Linked DNA regions of Natranaerobius thermophilus JW/NM-WN-LF. The protein of the gene in region 1 interacts with the protein of each later gene in a pairwise test. Links are inferred from orthologs where the notes say so. Each region holds a gene or a part of one and is shown on either strand. Other genes may lie near its edges.

Region 1 (11,980 bases):
AGTATGTTCAAAGGGTTGTGTTGATCCAACAAATGACAAAGTCGTTCGAAGTAGTATGGGATCTTTATTTCACATACCTGTTGTGATGAATTCAGAAATTGACCAACTATTTCAAGTTTTGCAAAGAGAACAGTACTTTATCCTTTTTGGAGACAAATCAGGTAGTAAGCCAATTATGACAATTGACTTGTCCAACACTGCAGTAGCCTTATTTGTCGGCAATGAGTCCCGGGGTTTACAGGATTTAAATTTTGATCAAAAGTTCAATCAGGTTAGACATCAAAAAGTGGAAATTCCCATGTTTGGGAAAGCTGAATCTTTAAATGCTGGAATTGCTGGTTCTATTATGATGTACGAACTGTCTAAAAAACGATTTTATTAGGTGCTTTACTTGTTTTGCCGGGGCCTATGTGGTATAATTTACGTAAACCAATTGAAGGGTGGGGTCCCAAAAATGATTGATGCAAACTTTTTTTGGCGAATGTTTGAACTTACGGGATCCATAACGGCTTATTTAGCCTATCGCGATTTAGTAGGGCGAGTGGAATCAAGAGACAGAAAATTTGTATAAGAACAGGATTATATTAATTCGGTCTAATATATGTTTGTTAATTTTTATTACTTTCTATAACTATAATAAAGACAATAAAGGCGAAGAAGGAGAGAGTAGGCTAAGAACAGCTTCTACAGGGAGGGTGATCATAGACTGGAAGTCACCCGTGGCTGCTTAGCTGAAGTTCGCTCCGGAGCTTCCTGATTGAATACTAGTAGGTCAGGACGGTGCTACCGTTATTGCTATTAAGAGGGTATTATACCAAATTTGGGTGGTACCGCGGAAGTGTAGCTTTCGTCCCATTGTGACGAAAGCTTTTTTGTTTGGATAAATTTTCTATAGTTCCAAGAGATAAATTATTTTAAATGAGAGTATGACAAGGAGGTTGTTGTAATGCAAGAGGAATTAAAAGAATTAAAAGAAAAAGCCCTGGTAGACATAAGTGAAGCCTCTAGTTTGGATAAATTAAAGGATGTACAGGTAAAGTATTTAGGTAAAAAAGGCGAATTAACAAAAATATTAAGAGGAATGGGCAATTTATCGCCTGAAGAACGACCTGTGGTAGGAAAATTAGCTAATGAAATTAGGGATGATTTAGAACAAGCTTTTGAAGAGCGAGAAAACAATTTGAAAGAAGCTGAAATGCAAAAACGCTGGGAAGAAGAAAAAATCGACGTAACATTACCTGGAAGAGTCATTAGTCGAGGTGCGAAACACCCTTTAAAAAAAGTCCTAGATGAAGTTCATGATATTTTTCTAGGCATGGGATATAACATAGAGGAAGGCCCTGAAATTGAAACCGATTATTACAACTTTGAAGCGCTAAACATTCCTAAAGGGCATCCAGCCAGGGAAATGCAAGATTCTTTGTATATTACCGAGGAAATTTTACTCCGGACACATACTTCACCAGTACAAATCCGAACAATGGAACAAGTGGCACCAGAAATCCCTGTAAGAATTATTTGTACAGGCAAAGTTTATCGTAAAGATGATGATGCTACTCACTCTCCTATGTTTCACCAAATCGAAGGACTTGTAGTTGGTGAACGGATTACATTGGGGGACCTAAAAGGTACTTTACTTAACTTTGCAAAACAAATGTTTGGTCCAGAAGTTGACATCAGATTACGTCCTAGTTATTTCCCTTTTACAGAGCCAAGTGCCGAAGTTGATATTTCTTGTGTGATATGTGAAGGAAGTGGATGTCGTGTTTGTAAAGGAACAGGGTGGCTCGAAATATTAGGTTCTGGAATGGTTCATCCTAAAGTTTTTGAAATGTCAGGCTATGATCCGGATAAAGTTACTGGTTTCGCTTTTGGAATGGGAGTAGAACGGATAGCCATGCTTAAATACGGTATCCAAGATTTACGTATTTTCTTTGAAAATGACAAGCGAATGGTTAATCAATTTAAATAAACTGTTATCGCGAAATAGACGGATTACTTAAATCAAATTAAATTCTAATGTAAGGGGTAAATTAAAGTAAAAAATTGGAGGGTGTTGTAATATGCAAGTTTCTTATAACTGGTTGTGTGAATACTTGGATTTAGATATATCGCCACAAGAACTGGCAGAGAAGCTTACCAACGGTGGAGTTGAAGTTGAGGGCATAGAACAGTTGAACCCTGATCTTGATGATATCGTAGTAGGTGAAGTCAAGGAAGTTACTGAACATCCCAATGGAGATAAATTATCTGTTACAAAAGTAGATGTTGGGGATGCTAGTGATTCCTCTGAATTACAAATAGTGTGTGGTGCTCCTAACGTGGCAGTTGGGCAAAAGGTGCCGGTAGCCCTGGTAGGCTCAATGCTTCCAGATGGTTTCATTATTGAATCTTGTTCAATCAGAGGAGAACGATCATATGGAATGATTTGTTCCTGTGAAGAGTTAGAACTTCTCTCACCAGAAGAAGAAGAGGGAATAATGGTTTTGGATGATGATGCCCCTATTGGTGAATCAATAGTGACATACTTGGAATTGGATGATACGATTCTAGAATTTGATTTAACACCAAACCGGGCTGATTGTTTAGGGATGCTAGGGGTGGCTAGAGAGGTTGCCGCTTTATTAGATATTCCCTTTCATGAGCCGGAAGTAACTGATTATAAGCAGAATAAAACTTTGGATGAAATTAATATTAACATAGAGGATTCGAATCTAAGTGAGCGTTATATAGGCATGCTTATTGAAGATATCAATATTGAAACATCTCCTATGTGGCTTCAACAAAAACTCAGGTCTTATGGCATCAGACCTATTAATAATCTCGTAGATATTACAAATTTTATTATGATTGAGTACGGTCAACCATTACATGCCTTTGATTACGATTGGATTAAAGGGAAAAATATAAGCGTTAGATCTGCTCAAAAAGATGAACAGATAAAAACTTTAGACGAAAAACAGAGAACCCTGACTCCACAAGATATAGTTATTGCCGATGAAGAAAGACCTATTGCCATAGCTGGAGTTATGGGAGGATATGATACGGAAGTTAGCTTAAATACCAATAGAATTCTATTGGAGGCGGCATCTTTTAATAATATTAGTGTACGTAGAACCGCCAATCGCTTAAACTTACGTTCGGAAGCCTCTCTACGCTTTGAAAAAGGTGTGGATCCAAATAATACATTAAAAGCCGCTTTTAGAGCAATTGATTTGATAGAACAACTTGATGTAGGAAAAGTGAAAATTGGAGCTGCTGACGAATATCCACAAATCAGAGAGTGTGTGGAGGTTGAACTACGAACTTCACGAGTTAGAGCTCTAACGGGTCTGGATATATCTGATGATGAGATTAAAGATATATTTAGACGTTTAGATTTCGATATAGACGGAGAAAAATCGCTTAGTAATACAGACTCTGAACGAGGACTTAAGTTGACTGTTAAGGTTCCAACTAGAAGGAATGATATCTCTCTAGAAGTTGATTTAATTGAAGAGATTGCCAGAATCTATGGTTACGACAGGATTCCGACTTCCATGCCTCAAGGTAAGATAACTCAGGGCCGAAAGACCCATAGCCAAAAAGTTGCGGATATTTCAAGGGAAACATTGTTAACTGCCGGATTCTCTGAAATTATTTCCTATACTTTTATTTCACCAGATGATTTCGATAGGATAAAACTGACAGAAGATGACCAATTCAGAACAGCAGTACCTTTAGCTAATCCAATGACTAAAGAACAAAGTATAATGAGAACTACCATGATACCATCCATATTAAAGATTTTAGAGCATAATTCAAATCATGGAGAAAAAGACTTTCAAGTATTTGAGATCGGAAAAGTTTATTTTCCTAAAGAGTTACCTTTAAAAGAATTACCAAGAGAACAGACTAATTTGATTTTTGGCGGTATGGGAAAACTAACTCCTAAAACATGGATGGAACAACCAGGGGAGATAGATTTCTTTCATTTAAAAGGTGTCTTTGAACTTCTTATAGAAAGGTTAAATCTTAATATTAGTGACTTTGATTTTATGCCAGAAAAACACCCTTCTTTCCATCCTACCAGGACTGCCACAATAAAATACCGAGGTGAAAGAGTTGGTCTCATGGGAGAAATTCATCCAGAACTAGCGTCAGAATTCAATCTAGATAATGCGGTGATTGCCGAACTTAATTTCGAAAAAATTATTGGGTCTGCTAATCTATTTGACAGTTATCAACCGCTACCTAAATATCCAGCTGTATTACGAGATCTAGCTGTATTAGTACCTGAAGACACACCAGAAGAACATGTGGCTGGAAAGATTGCTGATACGGGCTCTGGCTTAATTGAAAACATCCAATTATTTGATTTATACCAAGGTGACCGAATTCCAGAGGGTATGAAAAGTTTAGCGTACTCTATTAGTTTCAGAGATCCAGAAAGCACCTTGACAGATGAGTATGTAGATAATATTTTCGAAGAAATTGAACGGCGATTAGAATCTGAACTTGGTGCCAAGTTGCGTAAATCTTAGTATTTTAGGGCGTCCCGCCGTGGACGCCCTCTTATTACATATTGCAGCAGGAATTTTAGTTTCTAAGGAGAAATTAATTGGGTGTAAAGGGGGTAGCTAGATTGAGATCTGATAGAAGACATCGCATTGAAGTTAATATTTTTGGTGAAGAATATACTTTAAAGAGTTCTTCAAATCCAGAGCATATGAAAAAAGTGGCTTCTGTAGTCGATGAAACCATGAACAAAATTGCAGAAAGCAAACCTAGAATTAGCCTACATCAGATAGCTGTGTTGGCGGCTTTAAACTTAGCCGATGAATACTTAAAGCTTGAAGACGAACATACCGATCTATTGGAAATGTTAGACGAGAAGGGTGAAACTGATAAGGGTGATAATTGATGACTAATACGGAAATATCTTTAATATTAAAGGAAATAGCTGAAATATTAGAACTTAAAGGCGAAAATTTTTATAAGATAAGGGCTTATAGAAGGGGGGCAAGAAATGTTGAAACCCTTTCAGAAGATATGACTAGGCTAGTCCAAGAAAATCGTCTTAGACAGATATCAGGTATTGGTAAGGGAATTGCTTCACAAATAGAAGAGATTGTTAGGACGGGTAGATCTTCATTATTAGAAGAGCTGCGAAGCGAAGTGCCAACAGGACTGAGAAGAATTTTGGGGATTCCTGGTGTAGGTGTTAAATCTGCTCAAAAACTATACTATCAATTGGGAATAAGCTCGTTAAATCAGCTCAAAGAGGCTTGTGAACAGGATCAAATCAAAGAATTACCAGGGTTTGGAGAAAAAATTCAAGAGAAGATTTTACAGGGGATTTCCAAAGTTGAAAGTTCTGAACGCGAAACTTTATTGGGAATAGCTCTGCCCATGAATGAGAATATTATCGCGACTTTGGAAAAGTTCCCTGAAATTGAAAATGTGGAAACCTCGGGTAGTGTTAGAAGGAGAAAGGGAATGGTTCAAGATATTGACCTTGTAGTTAAAACACAAGAACCGAAAACAGTAAAGGAAAAAATTATCGATTTACCGGCTGTTTATCAGGTTTTAGAAGAACAAAAAAATGTTCTAAGTGTTTTAAATACAGTTGGTATAAGAATAGATTTTTATTTAACCAGTGAAAAAAACTTTTATTACTATCTATTTTTGGCTACTGGTAGTGAGGACCATATTGAAGAAGTAGCGAATCTAGCTTTTCAGAAAGGTTATGAATTAAAAAAAGCGGGTTTAATTGATAAAGAAACAGAACAAGGAGTAGAATTATATTCCGAATTTGACTTGTATAATAAGCTGGATTTACCATATATAGCGCCTGAACTTAGAGAAAATCGTGGTGAAGTAGAAAAGGCTCATAAAGACAAATTACCTTCATTAATTAATGTCAAAGATATTAAAGGTGATCTTCACATTCATACTAACTGGACCGATGGTGCAGGAGACTTACAAGATATGGTTGATGGAGCTAAAAATATGGGTTATGAATATATTGCTATTACTGACCATTCTAAATCTTTAAAAATTGCCAATGGGCTATCAGAGTTTCAGCTTGAAAGACAGGTGGAGGAGATCCAAAAACTTAATCACGAATTAAAAGACTTTACTATATTCACTGGTACAGAAGTTGATATTTTGAAAAACGGCGAACTGGATTTTTCTTCAGATATATTACGTGAATTAGATTTTGTGATTGCTTCTATCCATCAAGGATTTAATGATCCTGGAGATGTGATTACGAACAGGATTTGTAAAGCCATGGAAAACCCTTATGTAAAAGCTATCGCTCATCCTACGGGTAGATTACTGGGAAAACGACAAGGTCATGACTTAGATTTTGAACGCCTTTTCGATACTGCGGTAGCTACTAATACCGCTTTAGAAATTAACTCCTCAATTGACAGATTAGATTTACCAGAGGAATTAGTTCTCCAAGGAATTAATAAAGGGGTTAAGTTTTTAATTAGTACAGATGCCCACAGTACTGAATCTTTTAAAGATATCCAATATGGTGTTTTTATTGCTAGACGAGGTTGGCTCTCTAAGGAACAAGTGATCAATACTTACGGACTAGCAGAATTTACGGAAAGTTTTTTAGGTTAAGCTGTATTAAAGTTGTACGTTGATAGCTGAAGAGCTCAACTATCAACAACGGAGTATAACAGCACCTAGCTTAATTATAATAGTAAATGTTAAACTATCCATTAATCTCGGGAGGAATTTAACTTGACGTTTAAAAAATCTATGGATACTTTGGAATTACCTAAAATAATAGACCAGTTGAAGAAAGAAACTGTTTCAACTATGACTAAGGAAATTTGTGACGACCTGGACCCTAGTGTAAATTATAATGAGATAAAGACCTGGTTAAAGGAGACAAGTGAAGCTAAAGAACTATTAGCAGAACGAGACATCTCTCTTAGAGGGTTGCGGGATATCAGAAAGCAACTTCAGTTAGCTGCTAAAGATGGCACCTTACAGGGGCCCGAACTCTTTCAAATATCTGAAATTATTGGTGTGTCTAATAGAGTAAGAAAAATAACTGATGATAATTTTCAAGCTAATTATCCGATTTTATCTTCATTAATATCTAAATTGCCTGAATTAAACCATCTTAAAAAAGAACTTGATGATAAAATTGATGAAAATGGTGAAGTAAAAGATTCAGCTAGTGTCAACTTGAGAAATATCAGGCAAAAAATTAAAAAGCTTCAGTCCCAGGTTAAAACCAGCGTTAACCGGATACTGCAAAGTGGGGAAAAATACCTTCAAGATAAAATTGTTACTATGAGATACGATAGGTACGTGGTACCTGTTAAAGCGGAATATCAAAATATGGTACCAGGAATTATTCATGATCAATCATCTAGTGGGATGACTGTATATATAGAACCCAAAGAAGTAGTTGAAAAAAATAATGAACTAAGGCAGGCAAAGCGCGAAGAACATAGTGAACTCGAAAAAATATTACAGGGGTTAAGTCAGAAAATAAAAGGATATCATTATCAGCTTCATGATTCATTACAAATTCTTGTTGAGTTAGATTTTATTTTGGCTAAAGGTTCGTTATCTCGGCGTATGAACGCCCGAGAAGCTGAACTTAATCAAGAAAAACGATTGGAGATTATTAAAGGAAAACACCCTTTATTGGGAGAAGATGCCATACCTGTAGATGTAAAATTAGGCGATGAATTTAATACTATGGTGATCACCGGTCCAAATACAGGTGGTAAGACGGTTAGTTTAAAGATGGTAGGTCTGTTTACTTTAATGACCCAATCTGGACTTCATATTCCAGCAGAACGCGGTACGGAAATGGGTGTTTTTGAACAAGTCTTTGCTGATATTGGAGACGAACAGGATATTGAGCAATCTCTTAGTACATTTAGTTCTCATATGTCCAATATTGTAAAAATAGTTGACCACGCAAATAGTGAGTCTTTGATACTTTTAGATGAGTTAGGTGCAGGCACTGACCCAACAGAAGGGTCGGCCTTGGCTATGTCATTGTTAGAGCATTTTCATAATTTGGGTTGTCGAAGCATAGCTACTACACATTATACTCAATTAAAAAGTTTTGCTCATGCCCGAGAAGGTGTGGAAAATGCTTCGGTAGAGTTTGACGAAGAAACTTTGGAACCGACTTATAATTTGTTAATAGGAGTGCCAGGCAAAAGTAATGCTTTCGTAATTTCAAGAAGACTGGGATTAAGTGACAAAATTATAAGCAATGCTAAAAGCTTTTTAGCAGACGAAGAGATTGAAGTGGAAGAACTTATCACTTCTCTAACAGAAAAAGAAAAGTCAAGCCAGAAAATGAAAGAGGAATTAGAACGGGAGCGGGCTAAAGTCGAGCAAGTAAAAGCCCAGCTAGAACAAGAACGAAAAGAAATTTCCAGAAAAAAAGATGAAGTTTTGCAAAAAGCCAGAAGACAAGCTGAGGAAATTATTTCTGATGCTAAAAGAGATGCTGAAGAGTCTCTCAAAGAAGCTAGAAAAATAGCTGAGAAAAAGTCCCATAAAGAAATGGCGGAAGTTAGCTCTAAAGTTAGAGATAAACTATCGGGACATCAACAAAAGTTACGAGAAGAGTTGATGGATTCGGCAGACTCGGTACCTTTATCACCTGAAAAGTTAAAGCCTGGATTGACGGTATATATTTCTAATCTTGATAAAGAGGGTCAAATCTTACAAGTTAATCATGATAAAGGTGAAGCAGAGGTTCAGGTAGGGATAATGAAAGTAAACGTAAATTTTTCAGATATATTTCCTTCTGAAGAAGAAAAATCTGGCTCAACCTTTTCCGGGAATGTTAACTCTTCCTCCTCTTCAACTGGTAGAGGCAATGTTTTTGCCGGTAAAAAGGAAAGAATTTCAACTGAATTAGATATTAGAGGAGAGCGGGTTGAAGAAGCCATAAATCAGGTTGATAAATATCTTGATGATGCTTTAGTTGCTGGATTGGCCGAGATTAGAATAATCCATGGTAAAGGAACTGGTAACTTAAGAAAAGGAATCCAATTTCATCTAGAAGGCCACCCAATGGTTTCTCAGTACAGATTGGGAAACAGACAAGAAGGGGGAGAAGGAGTGACTGTGGTCAAGTTAAACAATTGATCACATTAACCCCTAAAAATCACTTTAAATATAGTCCTTTGAATAAAAAACTCTTCCCGCGCAGTTTAGGGAAGAGTTTTTTATTGGTACTGTTTTAATTAATTCTGTTTTTTACATCATTTTTAAAACCTAATCATTCTGGTTATTGCCATTTTCTAAATCATCGGTAGGATCAGTTGAATGACCATTTTCTTCTTCTTCGGGCTCATGTTCATTCTCTTTAGTTTCAGTTTCTTCGTCCTCTTCTGGGTCATCTGTGTCTTGATTATTTTCTTGTTCTTGGTCTGGAGGTGTTTCGTCCTCAACCTGATCTTCTTGTTCAGTGGATGTATCATCAGTAACAACACTGATGGTAACTGTTTGTGCAAAAGTAGATTCATTTCCTTCTTCATCAATTTCTGTTAAGCGATAGGTATAGGTTTCACCTTCACTGATATCGTTGTCAACGAAAAAGGTATTGGCTGTATTTTCCTTAATTAAAACAAATTCATCATCTTGGGGACCTTGTTTGTATAGGTTATAGCCAGCTATATCTTCTCTTAAAGAAGACCATCTAAGTCTAATCGCTCTACCATCATGAATTACATCCCCTCTTAATCCTGGTGAAACACCTTCTTCACCGTCTCCGTGAATTTCACATGACTCTTCCGGTGCCATCAATTCAGTATCTGCCGGTACTCTACCTGGACCACCAGTCCAACGATCATCAGTTGTCATATATGACCGATCTTTTAAGAATACTTTCGTTTCTAAAGTGTGTTCTGGGCAATCTTCAGTAGCTAACTGTTCGCTTTCCAAACAAATTTCAACTTCTTCAAAGGCATTATCTTCTTGAGTTGGGACCATATTATTCAAAAAATAATCTGAAGTTATATAGTCATCAGGTGTTATATCGCTTGGTAATAATCCCGATTTGGTGCTAATTGATATTGGACCTTGGATACCTGAAGGTCTCTGAAAATTTCTTATTTCCATTCCTTCTAGAGAAGGGCCCATAATTTGATTGACCATACTAGTAGTATATCTCCACGGATTGGAGATGGAACTACCTTGTGCATCATGTCGGTCATAACCAATCCAAACCGTCATAGCAAGGTTAGGTGTATAGGTTGATAGCCATCCATCTCTTTGATTTTGGGAAGTTCCTGTTTTAGCGGCTGCCGGTCTTCCCAAGTTTACTTGGCTGGCAGTTCCCCAATTAACTGTATCTTTTAACATATCGGAAACTAACCAGGCTGTTTCTTCAGATAATACTGGTTTTTTCTCGGGTACTGCTTCATATATGATGTCACCATTTCTGTCCTGTATTTCCCTAACAGCATATGGTTCCACCCTTACTCCTTCATTTGCCAAAGTAGCAAAGGCTGCATTCACCTCTATTGGTTTAACACCATGGTCCCAGCCACCGATAGCAGCAGCTGGATTCCTTTTATCAGATTCTGTCATGGTAGTAATTCCAAATTGTTCAGTGTATTCAGCGGCTTTATTTGCTCCTAATTCATTAACATATAAATCGACAGCTGGTACATTTAAAGACCGTACTAAAGCTGTTCTAGCTGTTACTAATCCTGCAAAACTGCGGTTAAAGTTCTCAGGAGTATAAGTTCTATTGGTGTCTGGTATATCAAAAACCATTGGGGCGTCATCTAAAACAGATCCTGGTGAAATAATTCTTTCCTCAATTGCTGGTGCATAGATATTTATGGGCTTCATTACTGAACCAGGTTGGCGGCGACTGAGAGTTCTGTTAACCATATTATTAATTCCGTAATTACGTCCTCCCACAAGGGCTCTTAATTCACCACTTTCCGGATCCGCAAGCACCACTGCAGATTGTGGTTGAGTAACACCAGATGCATCTTCACGGGTAGTTGGATAATTATTTGAGTCATTGACCACGTTTTCAGCAGTTTGCTGCATACTTTTGTCCATAGTAGTATAGATAGTCAATCCACCATGATACAGAAGGTTTTCTGCTTGACCCCTGGCCTCTTCAGAACTCCCACCTGTAATTTCTGTTAAAATAGGGATAACTTCTTCGTTTATTACATAATCGACAAAATGTGGATTAGGATATGTCCTTTCCGGTAGCTCTGTTAACATGTCATCTATACCAACGCTTTTCGCTGTTTTGTATTCATCTTTTGTAATGAAATCTTGCGATTTCATAGATCTTAGAACTAATTCCTGCCTTTGTTTTGCATCTTCTGGGTTATTAAATGGAGACAATCTGCTAGGGTGTTTAATTACACCTGCTAATAGGGCAGATTCTTCTACTGTTAGTTCTGAGACATCTTTATCAAAATAAACTTGGCTGCCAGCTTGAATGCCGTAAGCATTATGGTTAAAATAAACTGCATTATTTAAGTAAAATTCCAGGATTTCATCTTTAGTGTAAACTCTCTCAACTTGAATTGCCAACCATAATTCCTGAATTTTGCGCTCTAATTGTTGTTTTGGTGACAGAAAAGCATGTTTGACAAGCTGTTGTGTAATAGTACTTCCACCCTGTGGCCCTCTAAAAGGATTCCCAGTTGTTCTAAAGTTGGTGGTAGCAGCGCGCATGATCCCCCTAGGATCGAAGCCTCTATGGTCGTAAAAATTATCATCTTCGATGGCTATAAAAGCCTGCTGAGTATGTTCGGGGACATCATCTAAATCAGTTTCAACCCGGTACTGCTCTCTATCTAACCTGACAATTAAATTACCATTGCGGTCTCGGATTTCCGACGGTAGAGCTGAACTCATCCTTTCCGGGTCGAAATCGGGAGTGCCTTGTAATGCTGCAATTGTCATGCCAAAGGCAACTCCACCAGATAAGAAAATGATAACTAAAATTGCAATACCC
Region 2 (8,034 bases), 510 kb from region 1 along the record:
GTCACAGGGGCATATCAGGACGCCATTTCTGGCGATGTAGTTTTGCTTTCACCTGCCTGTGCCAGCTGGGATATGTATGACAGTTTCGAGAAACGGGGAAATCATTTTAAAAGTATTGTTTATTCTCTCGGGGGTGAATGATATGGAAAAAAAGCAATCAACTCCCGATTTCACTCTTTTTGCAGTTACACTAATATTGGTAGCTTTTGGATTGGTAATGGTTTTTAGTTCTAGTGCTATCATATCTCAAGTTCAAAGAGACGATACTTACTTTTTTCTCAGACGTCAAGCTTTTTGGGCAGTTTTAGGCATCATCGGAATGTATGTAACTAGCAAAATAAATTACTGGAAATGGAAATTGTTGGCCACTCCCATTATCATTATAAACTTTATACTTTTGTTGGCTGTATTTATTCCTGGTCTCGGGGTCCAAGTTTACGGAGCTGAAAGATGGCTGGGTATAGCAGGTTTGACGATCCAGCCATCGGAGTTTACTAAAATAGCATTAGTGATATTTGTAGCCACATATTTGACCAGTCGTAAAAATTCAGTCCAAGATATTAGGACTTTGATGGTTGCACTGGGAGCCATGGGTATTAGCTGCGGATTAATACTATTACAACCTGATATGGGAACGGCTGTAGCTGTAGCAGGTAGTGCTTTACTTATAATTTTTGTTGCTGGTATGAAAATTTCTCATATGCTAGTCTTAGGTTGTGCAATTGTCCCGGCGACTATAGCCCTGGTTTTTAGTGAAGATTATCGACGTAAAAGGTTTTTGTCTTTTTTAGATCCATGGGAAGATCAACTTGAAAGCGGTTATCAAATAATTCAATCCTTATACGCTTTAGGTCCTGGGGGATTAATTGGTGCTGGACTAGGTAGAAGTCGACAAAAGTTTTTCTATCTACCTGAACCCCATAATGATTTTATATTTGCAGTTATTGGAGAAGAACTAGGTTTTTTAGGAGCTAGCTTAGTGATAATATTGTTTTTTGTGTTTATATGGAGAGGTTTTAAAATCGCCATGCACTCTCCTGATATGTTTGGAGCACTTATGGCTACAGGTATAACTGCTATGGTAGGCTTACAGGCTTTTATGAATATTGGAGTTGTAACGGCTTCAATGCCTGTTACAGGAATTAACTTACCTTTAATTAGCGCAGGAGGGTCGTCTTTACTATTTACCTTAAGTTCAATTGGAATCCTCCTTAATATTTCTAAACATAATCAAATTTAACAACTCGACAGTATTAATATAACACTAATGTGCAGTACCAAGTCAGGAGGTCTGTTATGAAAGTATTGGTAACTGGTGGGGGCACGGGTGGTCATATCTACCCGGCCCTTGCTGTAATAAATGAACTCAAAGAGCGCAATCAAATAGTTGACATACTTTATGTAGGCACCTCCAAAGGTATGGAGCAAGAAATAATACCTAATAGAGGTATTGATTTTGCAGCTATTACAGTGAGAGGCCTTCAACGTAAGATTAATTTAGAACAGGTGTATTTTTTACGAGATTTTTTAAAAGGGCTTTATCAATCTTACAGATTGATAAAAAATTTTACCCCTGATGTGGTAATTGGGACCGGTGGTTATGTTTGCGGTCCTGTTCTTATGGCAGCCAGTTTAATGAAGATTCCTACAGTACTTCATGAACAAAACGTGATTCCAGGTATCACCAATAAATTTTTGTCTAGATTTGCCGATTATACCTGTGTTAGCTTTCCAGAATCAAAAAACTATATGACAAAAGCAAAAAAAATTATTACAACAGGTAATCCTAGAGCTCAAGAAATAACCAGTCGAGATTTTTCTAGTGTGAATAAGCATCTGAACTTGAGATCTGATCTTAAAACTTTACTGATTGTTAGCGGAAGTAGAGGGGCACAAAAAATAAATGAAACTATGATCAATATTATACCTGAACTTATTTCCAAATTTCCCATACAAATTATCTATGTAACGGGTAATAATTACTACGAATCAATTAGGTCCCAGATACTAGAATATGTAGATAACTCTTATCAAGATCGTCTTAAACTTCATGCATATCTATCTGATTTGCCGGCTGCCATCAGCTGTGCTGATTTGGTTATAAGTAGGGCTGGAGCTACTACCCTTGCCGAACTTACAGCAGCCGAGACTCCTTCAATATTAATACCGTCACCAAATGTCACCAATGACCACCAAAGAGTAAATGCTAAAATTTTAGGAGAACGAGGGGCTGCTAAAGTTCTCACTGAAGACTCGCTAAATGAACAAGAAGTTATTAAATCAATATCTTCTATTATTAATGATGAAGAGGTACTTTTTGATATGCAAAGAGCTACCAAAGAGATAAGTTATCCAACTGCGGCTACAGAAATATGTAAGATCTTAGAATCCTTAATCTGACAAGTCCATTAGAAAAGGGACAAGCGTAATTAACACCAGTTAAATTTATTGCATATCATAAACCAAGATTCAAGATTAAGGTTATGCAATTAATTGGGGGTGCCTGAATGTGTAAATTTGTGGTATCGGGACAGAAACGGCTTCATGGAAAAATAAAAGTACACGGTGCAAAAAACTCTGCACTCCCCTTATTAGCAGGTTCTCTTTTATCCAGTGAGCTTGTGAGGTTAAGGGAGATACCGCAGTTACGAGATGTTAAAGTTATGAAAGAAATTATTAAAAGTTTAGGTGGATATGTAATTGAGGATGGTAATGGTGTTAGCGTTAATCCAGGAGAAATTGAAACAGGTATAATACCAAAAAGATTAATGAGTGAAATGAGATCTAGTATTGTATTATTAGCAGGTATTTTGCATAATCTTGGGTGGGTAAAGATATATCCACCTGGTGGTTGTGCTATTGGAAAAAGGCCAATTGATTTACATCTAAAAGGACTAGAACAGCTGGGATGTGAAGTGAAACAGTATCAAGAGTCTATAGTTTTGACTGCTCCGGATGGCTTAAAGGGAGCGAAAATTAAACTTGACTATCCTAGTGTTGGTGCTACAGAAAATATAATGATGGCTGCAGCCAAGGCTAAAGGTGTTACTGAAATTCTAAATCCTGCAAAAGAGCCTGAAATTCAAGATTTGGCTAATTTTATTAATTCAATGGGTGGTGAAGTAAAAGGGGCTGGCACTGATAAGATTACAGTAGTTGGTAAAGAGGTTTTACATGGTACTGATTATCAAATTATACCTGACCGAATTGCTGCTGGCACATACATGGTAGCGACGGCAATTACCGGAGGTGAAGTCACTTTAACAAATGTAGTACCTTCTCATGTCGAAAAAACAGTAAATTTATTAGAAAAGTGTGGTGTGCAAGTTGTAGTTGGAGATAGAAATATATCTGTTTCTGCAAAAAATCGCCAGTTGAATTCACCGGGTAAGATAGAAACAAATCCATATCCTGGCTTTCCTACAGATATGCAACCGCAATTTATGGCACTAAGTTGTTTACTAACCGGCTCTACAAAAATAACTGAAAATATTTTTGAGGGTAGATTCAAGCATGTCTCTGAACTATTAAAAATGGGAGCAGATATTAGTATTGAGGGTAACTATGCTATTGTAAAAGGAAATAGTGCTTTATCTGGAACCGTTGTGAAAGCTTCTGACTTAAGAGCAGGGGCTGCTCTTACCCTGGCAGCACTAGCTGCCGAAGGTGTTACAATTATTGAAAATATTGATCATATTGACCGTGGTTACGAGGACTTTGATAGAGACTTAAATGCTCTTGGAGCCAATATGTTTAGAATTTCCAATCATTCGGATATAAAAAGTGATGAAAACGCCTAATTATTAGGCGTTTTCAGGGGGTTTTTTATGGACAAGCTAATGAGAAAAAAATCGACTAAAAACAAAAAAATCAGACCCAAAAAGACAATTTGGGTAGTCCTGCTCATTTGTTTAGGTCTTTTAGCCCTTGTTTTTATCGGTACTTCTAGCTATTTTGAAATAGATGAGTTTTTTTTCCATGGTAACCATAGAATAGCTAAAGGTGAACTCAAGTCTACCTTAGAAAAACAGAATCTCAATTACTGGTTATTTGATCAACAAAAATTTAAAAACAACTTATTGTCAAATCGTTGGATAAAACAAGTGACAAAAATAGATAAAGAGTTCCCCAATAAATTATACGTGGAAATTGAAGAACGGGAAGGACAAGCGCTGATTAGAGATGAGGAACAGGAGAAATACTATACCGTATCCTCAGACTTAGTAGTCATGGAACGGTATCAAGAAAACCCCGGACAGCTTCCTATGATAACTGGTTTAAATGAAGGACAATTTGAAAAAGTTTCCGAGGGTGAACAGTTAACTGAAGATTTTTCTGAACCAATGGTAGAAGTCTTTGAACTGTTAAAAAAATACGAACTTACAAGTATCTCAGAAATAAGACTTACGGAATTCCGTTACTCTCAGTCTTCCGGTGGAATGATGTTATACTTGACAGATGGAAGTCAAGTTAAGATAGGGGAATTAAGAAAACTAAATGACAAATTTCGTGTTTTAAGTAAAGTGAAGTCTGAACTTAAGCAGAAAAGTGATGATTATTATTTAGACTTAAGAGTACCGGAATACCCAGTTTTGGTTGATAAAGAACAAGATCAAAACTGATTTCTTAAGGATTATAAAAAAGGAAATTTTGCTGAAACGTTGAAGTAATATACAATGGGCATTTGATGAGATACAGGGAGGTGCTAATTTGACCACTAAAAATTTAATTACCGGTCTAGATATAGGCACCACCCATGTTCGCGTGATAGTTGGCGAAATGGGGAATGGTGATAACATAAATATTGTTGGGATAGGGACAAGCATATCCGAGGGGTTAAAAAATGGAGGAATTGTAGATCTGGATAAAACTACTGAAGCAATAGTAAATGCAGTAGAGCAAGCTGAAAGAATGGCTGGTGTAGAATTAGAGTCGACTTTTGTCGGAATTATTGGTTCTCATATACAATTAATTGAAAACAGTGGAGTAGTTGCGGTAAGCAGTGACGATAAAGAAATTACTGAAGAAGACGTTCAAAGAGCTGTTCAAGCTGCTAAGGTGATCGCCCTCCCGCCTGATCGTGAAATTATTGATGTAATTCCTCGTCAGTTTATCGTCGATGGATATGATGGAATTCGCGACCCTGTTGGAATGTTAGGTGTTAGGATGGAAATTGAGGCTTTAGTCGTTGCTGGTAAGAGCACCAGTATACACAATATGCTTCGGTGTGTCACAAGAGCGGGTTTAGACGTTGATGGATTAGTGCTTAACTCAATGGCTAATGCGGAAGCTATATTAACTAAAGATGAACAAGAGCTGGGGGTAGCGGTAGTAGATATTGGTGGTGGAACCACTGAAATTGGTATTTTCCGAAACGGTAACTTACAAAAACTAGATGTTATTAATATAGGCGGAAATTTTATCACAAATGATATCTCTGTAGGATTGAAAACCCCTACTGAAGAAGCAGAACAATTAAAAATCAAACATGGAATTGCTCTCTCAGAGGTAACAGAAGCAGAAGAGTATTTAGAAATTGCGCAAGTAGGTGAAAAGGAACCAATTCAAATTAGTGCTATAGAACTTTCCAATATAGTAGAACCAAGAGTTCAAGAGATATTTGCTCTAGTAAATAAAAAGTTAGCTGATATGGGTTATGATGAAAAATCATTACCTGCTGGGGTAGTTATAACTGGAGGGGTTACTAAGTTAAAGGGTGTCCAAACAATAGCAGAGACAGAGCTAGGTTTAAATGTACGGATTGGTGAACCAAAATTGTTAGGAGTTAACAATCCTATTTACTCAACTGGGGTAGGTATAATAAATTATGTAACTAAGAACAATCTCTATCCTAGAGAACAAGAAAGTACTAATTCTCAACTGACCGGTTTTTTTGGAAAAGTTAAAAACTGGTTGCTTGATTTTTTCGAATAGCTTTATTAATGCCTATAAGGAGGGGTACATATGTTGGAATTTGATATCGAAACAGATCAATTTGCCCAAATCAAAGTCATCGGAGTTGGCGGTGGTGGAAGTAATGCTGTAAACCGCATGATATCTTCTGGACTGAAAGGTGTAGAGTTTATAGCTGTAAATACTGATTCTCAAGCATTAAACATGTCAGAAGCTAATTTAAAACTGCAATTAGGTCAAAATTTAACTAAAGGATTAGGAGCTGGGGCGGACCCAGAGATTGGTAAAAAGGCGGCTGAAGAAAGCCGTGATGAAATAGAGCAATCTTTAAAAGGTGCGGATATGGTTTTTGTTACAGCTGGTATGGGTGGAGGAACCGGAACAGGAGCTGCTCCAGTAATAGCTAAAATTTCTAGAGAACTCGGTGCATTAACTGTTGGGGTTTGTACAAAGCCTTTTACTTTTGAAGGCAAGAAACGTAAAAAACAAGCTGAAGCTGGAATAGATGAGATCAAGGAAAACGTTGACACTTTAATTGTGATTCCCAATGATAGATTACTGCAAGTTGTAGAAAAAAAGACAACAATGGTAGAAGCATTTAGAGTAGCTGATGAAGTACTTCTACAAGGTGTACAAGGTATCTCAGACTTGATTACAGTTCCAGGATTAATTAATTTGGACTTCGCTGATGTCAAAACAATTATGACTGATACAGGCACGGCACTTATGGGAATCGGGTCTAGTACAGATGACAACAGGGCTGTAGATGCCGCTAAATCAGCAATCTTGAGCCCACTATTGGAAACAAGTATCGAAGGAGCTCAGGGTATCTTGTTAAATATAACTGGTGGATCAAACTTAGGTTTGGTTGAAGTGAATGAGGCAGCTGATGTAGTGGCAGAAGCTGCAGCTGAAGATGCTAATATTATCTTTGGAGCAGTCATAGACGATAATCTGGAAGACGAAGTTAAAGTGACAGTGATAGCTACAGGGTTTGATGATGACGATAGACAACCAAAGCAAACTGAATCTAGCCAAAAAACTCAAACTAAAGAGGAGCTAGCTAGCAGTTCTTTCGTGGGAGACGACATAAATATCCCCGCATTTTTGAGAAGAAAGAAAAAATCCGACAAATAGAGAGACAGAGCGACTAAAAAAGTCGCTCTTTTTTTATGCTTTTATCCCAGGAAAGTGACAAGTTTTTTGATTTTTTATTGTTATAATTGTCATATCGAATAAGATATATGAATACATACATAAAAGGACTTCTAAGTCCTTGGGGAGGGATCTGGTCCAGTGTATGTTATAGGTGAAGTAGTTTTAGTGATTAATCTTCTGTTAAACTTTATGCTCTTATTTGTAACGGGGAGGATAATGAATCTGTATTGTTCGTTAAAAAAACTATTGGCAAGTGGTTTGATAGGAACTTTAGCCGTGTTTGTTCCACAATTCCCTGGTGAAATTTTAGTTAAATTAGCCATATCCGTTTTGATGATTCGAATTGCTTTTGGAGCCCTTAAAAAACAAGCTTTTTTAGTAACTTTAATGGTATTCTATGGAGTTAGTTTTGTAATGGGTGGCAGCATAATGGGAACTGCTTTTCTGTTTAGCGGACAATCGAATTTTCAAATTCTGATGCCAGGGAACTTACCCTTTGGGTACTTAGTTCTAGCTTTTATTGTAGCATTGGCAGTGATTTTAGGTATTAGGGCAATAGAACGTAAAATAACTCTTAAAAAGGTCTCTATTCCAGTTAAAGTGGTTGTGAACGGTAAATCTGTGAAATTAAATGCCTTAGTGGATACAGGAAACAAATTAAAGACTTTCACTGGAGAATACTGTCTCGTAGTAGAAGCGAGAGCACTAGATAACGTATTGACTTCAGACGAAAAACATGTATTATCAGAAATTTCAAATTATAATCAACTAGATGACAGGCAATGGGATCAAGAGGCATCTGCAAGATTTTTTCCCCTGTGGTTCAACTCTCTAGGGACAGAACACGGATTATTACTGGCCTTTAGACCCGAAAAACTGGCTTTAGGTAATTCAGGCACAAGTTTTGAATGTAATGGTACAGTTAACAAGAATAATAATGGGGATCCCTGGAGAGAAGTTTCT

What was found.
Region 2: the proteins of NTHER_RS09170 (region 1) and ftsZ interact in binary tests that used the Bacillus subtilis proteins (3 or more experiments, as listed by UniProt). The link is inferred for Natranaerobius thermophilus JW/NM-WN-LF from one-to-one orthologs.

The regions. Positions count from the first base shown.
Region 1 is NC_010718.1:1,881,139-1,893,118, reverse strand. Bases 3,361-6,263 are described here. They hold NTHER_RS09170 (cell division protein ZapA), read left to right. Parts: upstream 3,361-4,624; coding sequence 4,625-4,903; downstream 4,904-6,263. Other genes in these bases: polX (DNA polymerase/3'-5' exonuclease PolX), read left to right, coding at 4,903-6,263; pheT (phenylalanine--tRNA ligase subunit beta), read left to right, coding at 3,361-4,523. Also shown: NTHER_RS09185 (TrmH family RNA methyltransferase), read left to right, coding at 1-382; pheS (phenylalanine--tRNA ligase subunit alpha), read left to right, coding at 947-1,972; more of pheT, read left to right, coding at 2,064-3,360; more of polX, read left to right, coding at 6,264-6,618; NTHER_RS09160 (endonuclease MutS2), read left to right, coding at 6,742-9,132; NTHER_RS09155 (transglycosylase domain-containing protein), read right to left, coding at 9,262-11,980. UniProt on the Bacillus subtilis protein: Activator of cell division through the inhibition of FtsZ GTPase activity, therefore promoting FtsZ assembly into bundles of protofilaments necessary for the formation of the division Z ring.
Region 2 is NC_010718.1:1,375,968-1,384,001, forward strand. The notes cover bases 5,038-8,007. They hold ftsZ (cell division protein FtsZ), read left to right. Parts: upstream 5,038-5,964; coding sequence 5,965-7,050; downstream 7,051-8,007. Other genes in these bases: ftsA (cell division protein FtsA), read left to right, coding at 5,038-5,934; NTHER_RS06630 (sigma-E processing peptidase SpoIIGA), read left to right, coding at 7,210-8,007. In the rest of the region: murD (UDP-N-acetylmuramoyl-L-alanine--D-glutamate ligase), read left to right, coding at 1-141; spoVE (stage V sporulation protein E), read left to right, coding at 143-1,240; murG (undecaprenyldiphospho-muramoylpentapeptide beta-N-acetylglucosaminyltransferase), read left to right, coding at 1,297-2,400; murA (UDP-N-acetylglucosamine 1-carboxyvinyltransferase), read left to right, coding at 2,508-3,800; NTHER_RS06615 (cell division protein FtsQ/DivIB), read left to right, coding at 3,828-4,622; more of ftsA, read left to right, coding at 4,711-5,037; more of NTHER_RS06630, read left to right, coding at 8,008-8,034. UniProt on the Bacillus subtilis protein: Essential cell division protein that forms a contractile ring structure (Z ring) at the future cell division site. The regulation of the ring assembly controls the timing and the location of cell division.